3 regions of the Bradyrhizobium genosp. P genome follow, and region 2 is predicted to be linked to each of the others. Evidence: predicted binding sites of a transcription regulator. Region 2 holds the regulator's gene; each other region holds the start of a gene.
The links. Region 2 encodes LexA, which represses DNA repair genes until DNA is damaged. Its sites were predicted from a motif close to TGTTCNNNNTGTGTTCNG; they were not measured.

Region 1: ACP2YO_RS31395 (ImuA family protein) is a predicted target of LexA. The motif match lies at 2,095-2,112, and genes of this name have one in related genera.
Region 3: recA (recombinase RecA) is a predicted target of LexA. The motif match lies at 1,640-1,657, and genes of this name have one in related genera.

The regions. Positions count from the first base shown of each region.
Region 1 covers NZ_CP188195.1:6,520,592-6,524,747, reverse strand. The annotation lists gene ACP2YO_RS31405 (inorganic phosphate transporter) at 1-64, opposite strand, end outside; gene ACP2YO_RS31400 (UdgX family uracil-DNA binding protein) at 471-1,916, opposite strand; gene ACP2YO_RS31395 (ImuA family protein) at 2,185-2,979, shown strand; gene ACP2YO_RS31390 (Y-family DNA polymerase) at 2,870-4,156, shown strand, end outside.
Region 2 covers NZ_CP188195.1:4,813,224-4,817,379, reverse strand. The annotation lists gene ACP2YO_RS23310 (HAD family hydrolase) at 1-596, shown strand, start outside; gene glp (gephyrin-like molybdotransferase Glp) at 639-1,850, shown strand; gene lexA (transcriptional repressor LexA) at 2,092-2,793, shown strand; gene ACP2YO_RS23295 (hypothetical protein) at 3,036-3,464, shown strand; gene ACP2YO_RS23290 (hypothetical protein) at 3,613-3,840, shown strand; partial or broken gene ACP2YO_RS23285 (ComEC/Rec2 family competence protein) at 3,837-4,156, opposite strand, start outside.
Region 3 covers NZ_CP188195.1:3,550,882-3,555,037, forward strand. The annotation lists gene ACP2YO_RS17170 (DUF6894 family protein) at 28-369, opposite strand; gene ACP2YO_RS17175 (hypothetical protein) at 889-1,155, shown strand; gene recA (recombinase RecA) at 1,761-2,855, shown strand; gene ACP2YO_RS17185 (hypothetical protein) at 2,958-3,806, shown strand; gene ACP2YO_RS17190 (acyl-CoA thioesterase) at 3,959-4,156, opposite strand, start outside.

The DNA of each region.
Region 1 (4,156 bases), 1.7 Mb from region 2:
TGTCGAGATCCGGCCCCTTTTTGAGGGCGGGCTCGATCGAGCCGGGTAACGCCATATCGCTCATTGTAAACTCCTGTCCCAATGGCGCCGACTTTGATCGATGCATATGACAGGCAATTGAAATCCGGCGATAAATCGCCCTGTACCCAGTTTGCGACCGGTTTTTGTGCGGCGCGGCGCAGCTAAGTGGCTTCGGCGCGGCGGGCAGCAATCTTCAGCAATAAGCGCCGCTGATCCGCAAAGGAATCTGGGGGGAGGCCGCCAGGTCGAGGTCGCGCGCTGCACGATTGGGGCTAGTCGAACCGTGCAGCGCGCCGACCTCAGGGAACGTCATGGCGTGAACATGACGCCCAATGCCTGTGCAGCATGCGACCCTAGCATAGATCAATTCAAGGTTGTAGATACTTATCAACCGTTTCAGAGCGTTTCACGTCAACGTGTTGCCCAAATTCCACACGTTTTGCGGGAACTCAGGCCGCGTGCGCCGATCGGCGCAAAAGGCTGCCTGCGATTTTCAGGTCGTCGACAAATCGTTGGTATTCCAATGCCTTGGCGTCCTCGTCTGGTAGCCGCAGCAGATAGGATGGATGCACGGTGACCAGAACCTTGGTGCCGTCGTGTTCGATCAATCGGCCGCGGTTCTTGTTGACCGGCGTGATCTTGCCGAACACGCTTTGGGCGGCGGTCGCGCCGAGCGCGACCACCAGTTCAGGCTGGATCGCGGCAAGTTCGCGCTCGTACCATTGGCGGCAGGCGCGGATTTCCGGCGTAGCAGGCTTCTGATGCAGCCGGATCTTGCCGCGCGGCACGAATTTGAAATGCTTCACCGCGTTGGTGACGTAGACCTTGGTGCGCGCGATGCCGGCTTCCTCCAGCGCGCGATTGAGCATCTCGCCGGCCGGGCCGACGAACGGCTTGCCGGCCAGGTCTTCCTTGTCGCCGGGCTGCTCGCCGACCAACATGATCGAGGCGGTTTGCGGCCCTTCACCGAACACGATCTGGGTCGCGTCCTTCCAGAGCGGGCAGGCGCGACAATCGGCGGCCTCTTCGCGCAAGGCCGCGATCGTGTCGTGGGCATCTCTGCGGACCATCGGTGTGTCCTGCTGTCTCTCGAGCTTGCGCGGTTCGACCGTCTTGTTGGCGAAGGCGCCGCCCGTCATCCGCATTGCGTCTTCGAGCAGGGGCTTAATGATCGAGTCCTCGGGCAGGTTCCTCCAATAGGCCTGCGGCATCTCCATCAGTTTCAGCCGTGCCGGATTGAAGATGCCGCTATCCGGATTGAAGATGCCGCTATAGTGACGCCGCCAGGTGTCCTCGAGCCGGTCCTCGGTCGGCACCTCGGATTTGTCGACGCCTGACGTGATCGAGATCGCGTGCCCATCCCAATGCGCAGACACGTCGGGGGTCAGGATCGACCACGGCATGTCGGCGAAACGGCTGGCGAAGAAGGGCGCAGCGGCCTCGACGATGTGATGCTCGGGCTCGAACCAGGCGACGTAATGCGCCTTCTGTTCGCGGCCGATTTCGCGGAAGCGGAGCTGCGCGTGGATCCGGTCGATGTCGCGATAGACCGCGCGCGCCATCGCGTTGACCTCGGCGACATCGGGGTCGGTGGTGGCGCTGAGCAGATCGTGATGGCTGCGCAGCCGCCATAGCAGGCGATAGAGCAGGGCGAAGCGGTCGTCCTTGCGATGCAGGATCGCAGCCTTTGCCAACTCGACGAAGATGGCTGACACGTTGAACGTCGCATGCGGCGCATCCGGCAGGGCGTTGACGCCTTCCGCCGAAAATAATTCGGCCTCGTTGCGCACCGTCCACGTGACATCGGATGGCGTCACGTCATTCAGTGCCAATCGTCGCGCGGCTTTGCGCCAGCCGTCGAAATCGGTGTCGTTGTCGAGCATGATAATGGGCATGCGATCTGCTCCGTGTCCGTCGCGCCGTGATGTCAGGGGTGCGCGCGCCTGATTGATGCGGAGGCGAGGCGGCGGCGGCGCAGCCGGTTCCGGGCTGCTCCGCAATCCCCTTGATTCCGCTGATGAATCGGTAAGCCCATCAATCTGATTGACTCCGCCGGTCCCGTTAGCTTTATATTAGAACATATCATGAACAAATGAGCCAGCGTGGTTCTCTGTTCAGAACCAGTGACGGCTTCAAATTTTTGAAAGTAAGGAGCGGCGCATCATGAACGGCGCACGCACGGGTACGCTTGCGTCCTTGCGCGGCAGCATCGCGCGCATCGAGGCGCCATCTGATGCGGCGATGCCGAACCGCGTCGCACTCGGACATGCCGGCGCGGATGCGATGCTGCACGGCGGGCTTGCAGCAGCAGCGCTGCATGAGGTGTTCGCTGGCGGTCATCAAAGCGGCGCCGCGACCGGCTTTGTTGCAGGGCTCGCCGGACGGCTGTCATCGCGCAAGCCGCTGGTCTGGGTGCGGCAGGATTTTTCCGATCGTGAATCCGGTGCGTTGTCGATGAACGGGCTCGCCGAACTCGGCCTCGATCCGCGCCTGCTGGTCACGGTGCGCGCCGCCGACGTCGACAGCGGTTTGCGCACCGCCGCCGATGCGCTGGCCTGCGATGCGCTGGGCGCGGTCGTGCTCGAGGTCTGGGGCAATGTGCGCCAGCTCGATCTCGTCGCCAGCCGCAAATTGACGCTGGCCGCGCAAGCCTCCGGCGTCACCGCACTGGTGCTGCGGATCGCAGCGACGCCGATCCCCTCGACCGCGGAGACGCGCTGGATCGTGCGCGCGGCGCATTCGCCGCCGGGCAATGCCGCAAGTGTTTGGGGCGCGCCGCGCTTCGACACTGAGCTCGTGCGCAATCGTCATGGCCCGGTCGGGCGATGGATCATGGAATGGAAATGTGATGAGTGCCAATTCAGTGAACCGTCGGCGTATCCTCAGCCTGTGGCTGCCACGCCTCCCCATCGACCGCATCCAGCGCAAACTGGCGCAGAGCATCGCCTCGCAAGCTGACACTCGGAAGGTGGCAGGGCTCCCTCTCCCGCTTGCGGGGGAGGGTTGGGGTGGGGGTCTCTCCACGAGTCCCGCTGAGGAGAGAGCCCCCACCCGGATCGCATCTCGCGATGCGATCCGGCCTTCCCCGCAAGCGGGGGAGGCGAAGAAGCAAGAAATTCCCAGCGTCGTCGTCGCAAAAGATCACAACGCGATCCTGCTCCACGCCATCGACGAGGCCGCTATCCGCGCCGGCCTCTCGGTCGGGCTGCCGCTCGCCAATGCGCGCGCGATCTGCCCGGAGCTGACTGTTTACGACGCCGATCCCGCCGCCGATGCGACAACGCTGAACGATATCGCCGACTGGTGCGACCGCTTCACGCCGCTGGTGGCGCTGGACGGGCTTGACGGCCTGTTCCTCGACATCACCGGCTGCGCGCATCTGTTCGGCGGCGAGCGCGCGCTGCTGCAGATCGTGACGAACGCGCTGAGCCGGCGCGGCTTTACGGTCAGCGCTGCGATCGCAGGCACTTCGATCGCGGCGCGCACGCTGACGCGGCATGCATCCGGCAAGATCGTCGCCGATGGCGGGGAGCTACGTGCCGTCGGCCCGCTGCCGGTCGCAGCGCTCGGCGCCGGCGAGGCGATCACCACGGGGCTGCGCCGTGCCGGGTTGAAAACCATCGGCGAGGTCGCCTCCCGCGCCCCGCACGAGATCTCGGCGCGGTTCGGTGCCGCCTTCACGACGCTGCTCAGCCATGCGTTGGGGCAGGGCGATGCCCCGATCAGCCCGCGCAAGCCGCTGCCCGACTACATCGTGGAGAAGCGTTTCCCCGAACCCATCGCAACCGACACCGTGATCGCACTGACACTCTCGAGCCTTGCCCAAATGCTGGTCACGGCAATGGGCAAGCAAGGCAAGGGCGCCCGGCAACTGGAGGTGAGCTTTTTCCGCACCGATGGTGCGGTGCGCAGCATCGCCATCGAAGCCGGGCGTCCGGTGACCAGAGCTGAGATGATCGACCGCCTGTTCCGCGAACGGCTCGAGGCGCTCAATGATCCGCTTGATCCTGGCTTCGGCTTCGATCTCGTCAGGCTTGCCGCCGGGCGTACCGAGATCGTGGTGCAGCAGCAGCGCGACCTCGATGCCACCGTGCATGACAATGACGAGATATCCGCGCTGATCGACCGCATTGCC
Region 2 (4,156 bases):
ACGTGCTGCTGTTCGATATCGGCCGCGTCGTGCTCGACATCAGCTTCGACAGGGTGATGGCGAACTGGGCGCAACACGCTGGCTGCGCGCCGGCCGACCTCACGACGCGTTTCGTCGTCGACGACAGTTTCAAGCATCATGAGATCGGCCGGATCGACGACGCGGCGTTTTTTGCGAACCTGCGCCAATCGCTCGGCATCAGCCTTACCGACGCGCAGTTCCTCGACGGCTGGAACGCAATCTTCACCGGCGAGATGCCGGGCATCGCGCCGCTGCTGGCGCGCGCGGCGCTGCGGATGCCGCTTTATGCTTTCTCTAATACCAACCCGGCCCATGTCGCGCATTTCTCGGTCGCTTACGCCGACCTGCTCGGCCATTTCCGCGCCGTGTTCCTGTCCTCGACCATCGGCTTCAGAAAACCCGACGCGGAAGCCTATGATCATGTGGTAAAAGCGATCGGCGTGCCGGCGTCGCGGATCCTTTTCTTCGACGACTCCGCCGCCAATATCGAAGGTGCGCGGGCGCGCGGCCTTCACGCCGTCCACGTGACATCGACGGATGACGTGGCAAGGGCGCTCGCCGCACTTGGGATTTAGGCATTTGGGATTTAGGCACTTTGGATTTAGGAGGTCCTGCCCGTGGCACTGATGCCGGTTGCCGATGCCCTCTCCGCCATTCTCGCCAGCGCAGAGCCGCTGCCCGAGGAGATGGTGGCGCTCGATACCGCCTATCACCGCACGCTGGCACGCGACGTCGCGGCGCGGCGCACCCAGCCGCCGCAGCCGATGTCGGCGATGGACGGTTACGCGGTGCGCGCAGCCGACGCAGCTGATCTCTCGGCCCGGCTGAAGGTGATCGGCGAGGTCGCGGCCGGCCGGCCGTTCGAGCGAACAGTCGGCGCCGGCGAAGCGGTGCGGATTTTTACCGGCGGCGTGATCCCCGATGGCGCTGACGCGATCATCATCCAGGAGGATACCAAGGCTGACGGCGACCACATCACCCTGACGGAGGCCGCCGCCAAAGGTCGGCATATCCGCGTCGCCGGGGTGGATTTCCACGAAGGCGACGTAATGCTGGCAGGCGGCAGCGTTCTGTCCGACCGCGCGCTGTCGCTCGCCGCCGCGATGAACTATCCGGAACTGGCCGTCCGCCGCCGTCCGAAGGTCGCGGTGCTGGCGACCGGCGATGAGCTTGTCATGCCGGGTTCCCGCCCCGGCCCGGGTCAGATCGTCTATTCCAACGGTTATGCGCTGCGGGCGCTGGCGCGCGCCGAAGGCGCCGAGACCGTCGATCTCGGCATCGCCGCCGACACCGTGGCGTCGACCACCTCAGGAATCCGCCGGGCGCGCGAGGCGGACGCCGACATACTCATCACCACCGGCGGCGCCTCGGTCGGCGACCACGATCTCGTCAAGCAGTCGCTGGAGGCCGAGGGCGTCGACATGGCGTTCTGGCGGATCGCGATGCGGCCCGGCAAGCCGATGATGCACGGGCGGTTGGGTTCGATGCGGGTGATGGGCCTGCCCGGCAATCCGGTGTCGTCTTATGTCTGCGCCTTCCTGTTTCTGGTGCCGCTGATTCGGGCTTTGAACGGACGCAAGGTGATTCATCATGTCCGCGAGAGCGCCGTGCTCGGCCGCGATCTTGCCGCCAACGACCAGCGCGAGGACTATCTGCGCGCGCGGCTCGAGGAGCGCGACGACGGCACGCTGATCGCGACGCCGGTCCTGCAGCAGGACAGTTCGCTGTTGGGAAATCTCGCTGCGGCACGGGCACTTCTGATCCGTCCGCCGTTCGCGCCGGCCGCCGTTACAGGCGCGCCGTGCGAGATCCTGACGATGCCGGAGTGACGCTGCGCGCGAACCGCGCATCGGGAACGGCTGTTACGTTCAGCTCCACGCTCAGCTCTACGTTCACCTGAAATTAAGTGGTTGCGGAACACATATCGAACATATAGTGTCCGTTCATGATTTGTTTCGAGTACTGGTGTCTATGAATGGGAGTCCATCTCGGAGTTTAGCGCTTCCGAGACCTGGCTTTCTTCTGATGTCTCGGAATCGAACGACGCTATCAACCGGGGGAATGCTCGAGATGCTCACGCGCAAACAGTACGAACTTCTGCGTTTCATCAACGAACGTCTGAAAGAGGCCGGCGTGCCGCCCTCGTTTGACGAGATGAAGGACGCGCTCGATCTGCGCTCGAAATCCGGTATCCATCGCCTCATCACCGCCCTCGAGGAGCGCGGCTTCATCCGCCGCCTGCCCAACCGCGCCCGCGCCATCGAGGTGATCAAGCTTCCCGAGCTCTCCGGCGGCGGCAATGGCCGGCGCGGCTTCACGCCCAGCGTCATCGAAGGCACGCTCGGCAAGCGCTCGAGCGCACCGATTGGCGCCGAGGATGACGGCAACCGCCCGGTCGCCGTCCCCGTGATGGGCCGGATTGCGGCCGGTACGCCGATCGAGGCGCTGCAAACCCGCAGCCACACCATCAGTGTGCCGCCCGACATGCTCGGCTCCGGGGAACACTACGCGCTGGAAGTGCGCGGCGACTCCATGGTCGATGCCGGCATCCTCGACGGCGACATGGCGCTGATCCAGCGCAACGACACCGCCGACACCGGCGACATCGTGGTGGCGCTGATCGACGAAGAGGAAGCCACCCTCAAGCGCTTCCGCCGGCGTGGCGCCTCGATCGCGCTCGAGCCGGCCAACACTGCCTATGAAGTGCGCATCCTGCCGCCGAACCGGGTGCGGATCCAGGGCAAGCTGATCGGGCTCTATCGCAAATACTGACGGCGTCGAGGAACGAGCGACACATCGGCAAGTTGCTTGGCGGATAGCGCAGCGCGTTGCTTCTCTGGACGCGCTCCGATACCTCCCGCGCGCTGTAGCGCGTTTGTGATCGGAGCTCCTGGGCGGCCAGTCGTACAATCGCCCAGAAACGGGAAAAGACTGTTTCGCTATCGTCCACTCTGGTAGAGGCCTGCGCCTCAAGGGGAGGCACGGGTCGCTATCTCGAAATGAGGAGCCATCCGATGTGTGACTATAGTCTGCACGCTGTGGCATCGCGTCCCGCCGTTGTCGGAGAGACGCTGATCACCACGACCTTCCGCGGCACGTCGACCCGCGGCTTTGCCTCGGAGCATGATCCGGCCGTCGCGGTCTGCATGCGTCCGGGCACCGAGCTCGCCTTCGCTGAAAACGTCCGCTACGATAGCCGCTGGATCTGGACCAAGACGATCGGCTACCGCGTCGGCGTGTTCAACGAGGTCGAGCCCGACGTTCCCGATCGCCATCATGACGCGGTCGAATTCCCCGACGGCAATCGCATATTGGTGACGCAGCTCTGCGAAGGGCAGCGCGTGACCGTGCTGCAGCTGCCGGCGGTTCAGCCGACCGTCGAACAGAAGCCCAAGGTCTTGGAGCGGCGGCCCTCTGCATTTGCGTCGCTATTTTTGGGTTGAGACCATCAGCGCCGCAGGATGAACCGCCTCGCGGCGGGTGACCAAAGCAATTTCGAGCGACCCCGGACTTAGGGTTCCGGGGCGCAATTGGGGATTTGCGTCCAACAGCGCCTTGGCGCATCATCTCGCGCTGAGAAGGACACGCGCGGTGGTCGACAAGGTCACTTGGCAAAAGGCTGGACGCGTCACGGAGCCGGGCCGGTACATGTTCCGGTTCGGCTGGCTCACGGTCACCGCCGACGACCTCAAGGTCTGGCAGCAATTTCCCGAAGCCGCCTTCACCCTGGTCAAGTTGCCCGACGCCGGCCCCGACTCCGACGAGTACCATCTCGGCGCCTTCGAAATTCCGGCGACGCCCTCGCCCGACCACCCCTAATCGTCGCCCTGAACATCCGCCTCCGCCGGGGTCGCATCGACCGCAGGCCGCGTCGCGCCGGGCAGCCGCAACATCGTTTCGCTCTCGGTATCGCCGGAAACCGCCGGCGACCACGGCCGGTCGATGCCACCAGGCTTGACCGCGTCGATGGCAAAGCCGTCACTGACACGGCGCAGCATCAGCGCACCGTGGCGCCGCAGCCGCTCGGAATCGATCACGGACGCCGCGCAGTCCTGTGGCGTCGACCGAGCGGTCACGATCAGCATGGCGCGCTCGCAATCATCCACCAGCGCCTCGGGCCGCGTCGCCAGCGCGA
Region 3 (4,156 bases), 1.3 Mb from region 2:
ATCCTCAGACCTACCTCAAGCTGATCGCTAGCGGTGAGGTTGACGAAACGATGCTGGACGCACTTGAGGATTATGTGAAGCGCCAAAAGAAACGCCTTGGGCTTCCTGCAAAAAATGAGGCCGCCAACCGAGGCGGCCTGACCACTTTTCGACAATAACTGATCCTCTCACCACGAACAGGGTCCGCTTGCCGTCGGTTACTTCGGTAGCGACATAGGTATTTTTGGATTCTAGCTCAGCCCCTTTCAGGCCAGTCGGCATCCGCTGCACGGCTCGGTGACAGGCTGCACTATCGGTCGGGAGTAGTGTTCCATGCGGGTCTTCAGTCTTTTGCCCGCGTACATACTGATGGAAGAAATAGCGATACATCGCGCCTCTCCATTTGGGGATCAACGTCCGCAGAGAGGCATGGTTCAAAAGTCAACTCTATTTAGGGGCAAGTGCGCTGGGGAACTCCGGCGCCGAAGCGCCGGAGTCCTAGCGCGGCCTCGGTCCCCCGTGCACGGGCTCATCCCGGAAACCACCATAGCAGTATAGCCCTGTGTCCGGTTCACGACATAGGCAAAAATCAAATCAGGCCACTAGGGGGATAAAACAGGCCAGTACCCGCCGGCCGGTGCTGGCCGAAATAGGCCACTCGCGGAATCAAAACAGGCCACTAATCAGGAACGATTGCCGCCATGCCGTGTTGGTTTCAGCCGCCGGATGCCGCGCCGCCCCCGTCGGCATCCGTTGGAATGACGGCCCTAGCACCTCCCCGGGCTGGGGCCGTTTCTTTTGGCCACTCGCAGATGCGCACTTGCATTTTTCAACTGATTGTGGATCGATGCAACCTATAGTTAATTGGCATTAACCATAAGGCTGAGAGAATCAGCTATTATAAACCCGTTGGCCCGCAGCAGCGGCAAAATCTATGCTTTGCTCCAAGCACATAAGGCTAAGGGCGGGGAACGGGCCAAAAAGCTTTTTCAGTTCTTGAATGAGATTGGCGCTCGCGCGCTGGGGCGGCATCTTGGCCGAGTTTTAGAAATGGCAGAATCTTCGGCAGATAAGTGGGAGTATGAGGGGAAAGTCGCCCAGCGGTTTGGTTTCGAGCAACAGCTAGAGTTGCCCATGCCAATGCCGGCACCCGAAACGAAAGAGGCCGCCAACTGAGGCGGCCTCTCGATAAACCTGCCCCAGGTTGGGAGCCGTGTCGGGGTCCGATGCGGCCTACAACAGGAGCATTGCTATGCCGATGATGACGAGCGGGCTTAGCCCGAGCAATACGATGCAAATGCTTCCAAATGGACCGCCGCCCATGACGCAACTCCTGCATGGAGTTGGAACCTACGCCCGATGGAACTCGGCAGAATAGTGCAGATTGCGCCTCCGCAATTCGCAGAAACAAGAATCGCCAATCACGGTTACCACCGAATATCGGCAATCCTCGGAACTCCGTTCACCCATGGAGAACTACGAGGCTTCTCCTTTCGTTCACTGAGATAAAATTCCTTGATGGGGATCAAAATTCCATCGGTGTGGTGGCGGCCGAACCGTCAGTAATCCTACTGAGAACATCGGCCCAACCAATTCAGGCCACTGCGAAAATCAAATTAGGCCACTAGGGGTCAAAACAGGCCAGCACCCGCCGGCCGGAAAGAACATATTGCGAACAGAGAACAAACATGGTACAGACTTGCCCATCAACAAACTATTCCGCCTGACCTCTTCGCCCGTTTGTCCCGCTAGCGAATCCCCGCCATAAGGAGCACATCCCAATGTCCGCCTCTGCCCTGCGTATCGTCGAAGGATCCTCCATGGACAAGTCGAAGGCCCTCTCAGCCGCGCTCTCCCAGATCGAGCGCCAGTTCGGCAAGGGCTCGGTGATGAAGCTGGGCAAGAACGACCGCTCGATGGATATCGAGACGATATCGTCGGGTTCGCTCGGGCTCGATATCGCGCTCGGCGTCGGCGGCCTGCCGAGGGGGCGCGTCGTCGAGATCTATGGGCCGGAATCGTCGGGCAAGACCACGCTGGCGCTGCACACGGTGGCGGAAGGCCAGAAGAAGGGCGGCATCTGCGCCTTCATCGACGCCGAACATGCGCTCGATCCGGTCTACGCACGCAAGCTCGGCGTCAACATCGACGAGCTCCTGATCTCGCAGCCCGACACCGGCGAGCAGGCGCTGGAAATCTGCGACACGCTGGTGCGCTCCGGTGCGGTCGACGTGCTGGTGGTCGACTCGGTTGCGGCGCTGGTGCCGAAGGCCGAGCTCGAGGGCGAGATGGGCGATGCGCTGCCGGGCCTGCAGGCGCGGCTGATGAGCCAGGCGCTGCGCAAGCTCACCGCCTCGATCAACAAGTCAAACACCATGGTGATCTTCATCAACCAGATCCGCATGAAGATCGGCGTGATGTACGGCTCGCCCGAAACCACCACCGGCGGCAACGCGCTGAAATTTTACGCTTCCGTCCGCCTCGACATTCGCCGCATCGGCGCAATCAAGGAGCGCGACGAGGTCGTCGGCAACACCACCCGCGTCAAGGTCGTGAAGAACAAGCTGGCGCCGCCCTTCAAGCAGGTCGAGTTCGACATCATGTACGGCGAGGGCGTCTCCAAGATGGGCGAAATCCTCGACCTCGGCGTCAAGGCCGGCATCGTCGAGAAGTCCGGCGCCTGGTTCTCCTATGACAGCCAGCGGCTCGGCCAGGGACGCGAGAATTCGAAGGCGTTCCTGAAGGCCAACCCGGACATGACCGCCAAGATCGAAACCGCGATCCGGCAGAACTCCGGCCTGATCGCCGAGCAGATCCTCGCCGGCGCGCCCGAGCGCGATGCCGACGGCGAAGAGCCGGCAGCCGCAGAGGACTAAGCCTCAAGGCTTGCATGATTTCGCTGGAAGCGGGCGCTGAGGACGTTGAGTTGCCGACGTCGTCGGCGCCCGCTTCGTTTGGTGCGTATGGCAGGTGATCTCGTGAAACGCCTGATATTAACCGGTTGGCCGTTACTAGAGTTCACCAAGTCCTACTTCGCCGATCTCTCGGTTGATTTCTCCTTCCGCTTCGTCTGGGGATCGCTGCCGTCCAAGGACGAACTGGCAAACTATCTTGGCGCGCGCACATCCGATCACCGTCCCGGCTGTCATTGGTCGGACTTTGCTGCTCGATGGGGTCAGAGCAATAACAGGAGTCGCAAGGACCTGGGCCTGGTTGACTTCTGTCAGCAGTATAAAACGGTCGAGCTGTGGTTTGATACGGACCCGAACGCTCAGTTGCAACTGGTCTGGCTGCTAGATTACTTTCGACCTCACCCACGGCTATTGGCTAAATTGAAGTTGCGTCTTGTTGACCTCAAGATGGTCACGCTTGCTCAGGATGGACTTGGCAAGTGGCGACCGGCGGCTGTCGATGTGACTGAACAGGTACTGGCGACGGCGAGTGCGGCATGGCACGCATTTCAGGCGGCGACGCCGGAAGGCTGCTTTGATCTGCTCAGGCAGGACTTGAGCGCCCTGCCGTTGCTGAGACCCGTGTTGCTAGATCTGCTTGAAGAGCTTCCGTCTCAATCGACGGGACTCGGCGCCACGGAAATGCGGATGCTTGAACTGGTCGCGAGAGGATACTCGCTTACGAACGCGCTGTTCCATCTAGAACAGCTGCGTCAGACTCGAATCTTCAGCGAGTCGGAGTATGGCTACCTGCTTGACGGACTCGCGCATGGCCCGAGGCCGGCTGTGGAAGGCCTTGATGACGAATTACGCACGCTCAAGAGGACAATTTCAGGTCTCGCTTGTTCGCCTATCGCCGAAGCGAGCTTTCCCTGACTGAATTCGGCAAAGGGATTGTCGCACACAAGGAAGACTTTTCTCTCCACAACCCGATCGATCGCTGGTGGGGCGGCACGCACCTCACCAACGATAACCTCTGGCGCTGGAACCCGACGCTGGTGAAGCCGTAGCGTGCGGCTCGCGGCCGCTCACCCCGGCGCCAGCGCCTTTTCCCGGCTCGCAATCAGCGCCCGCAGCTCTTCCGTCACGGCGACCGATTGATGCGTCTTCTGGTCGGTTGCCACCCACACGATCTCGCCCGTCGCGCGAAGATCCTCGGAGCCTCTGGCGAAGATCGCAAGTGCAAGCGTGATCGAGGAGCGGCCGATCCTTGCGACCCGCACGCA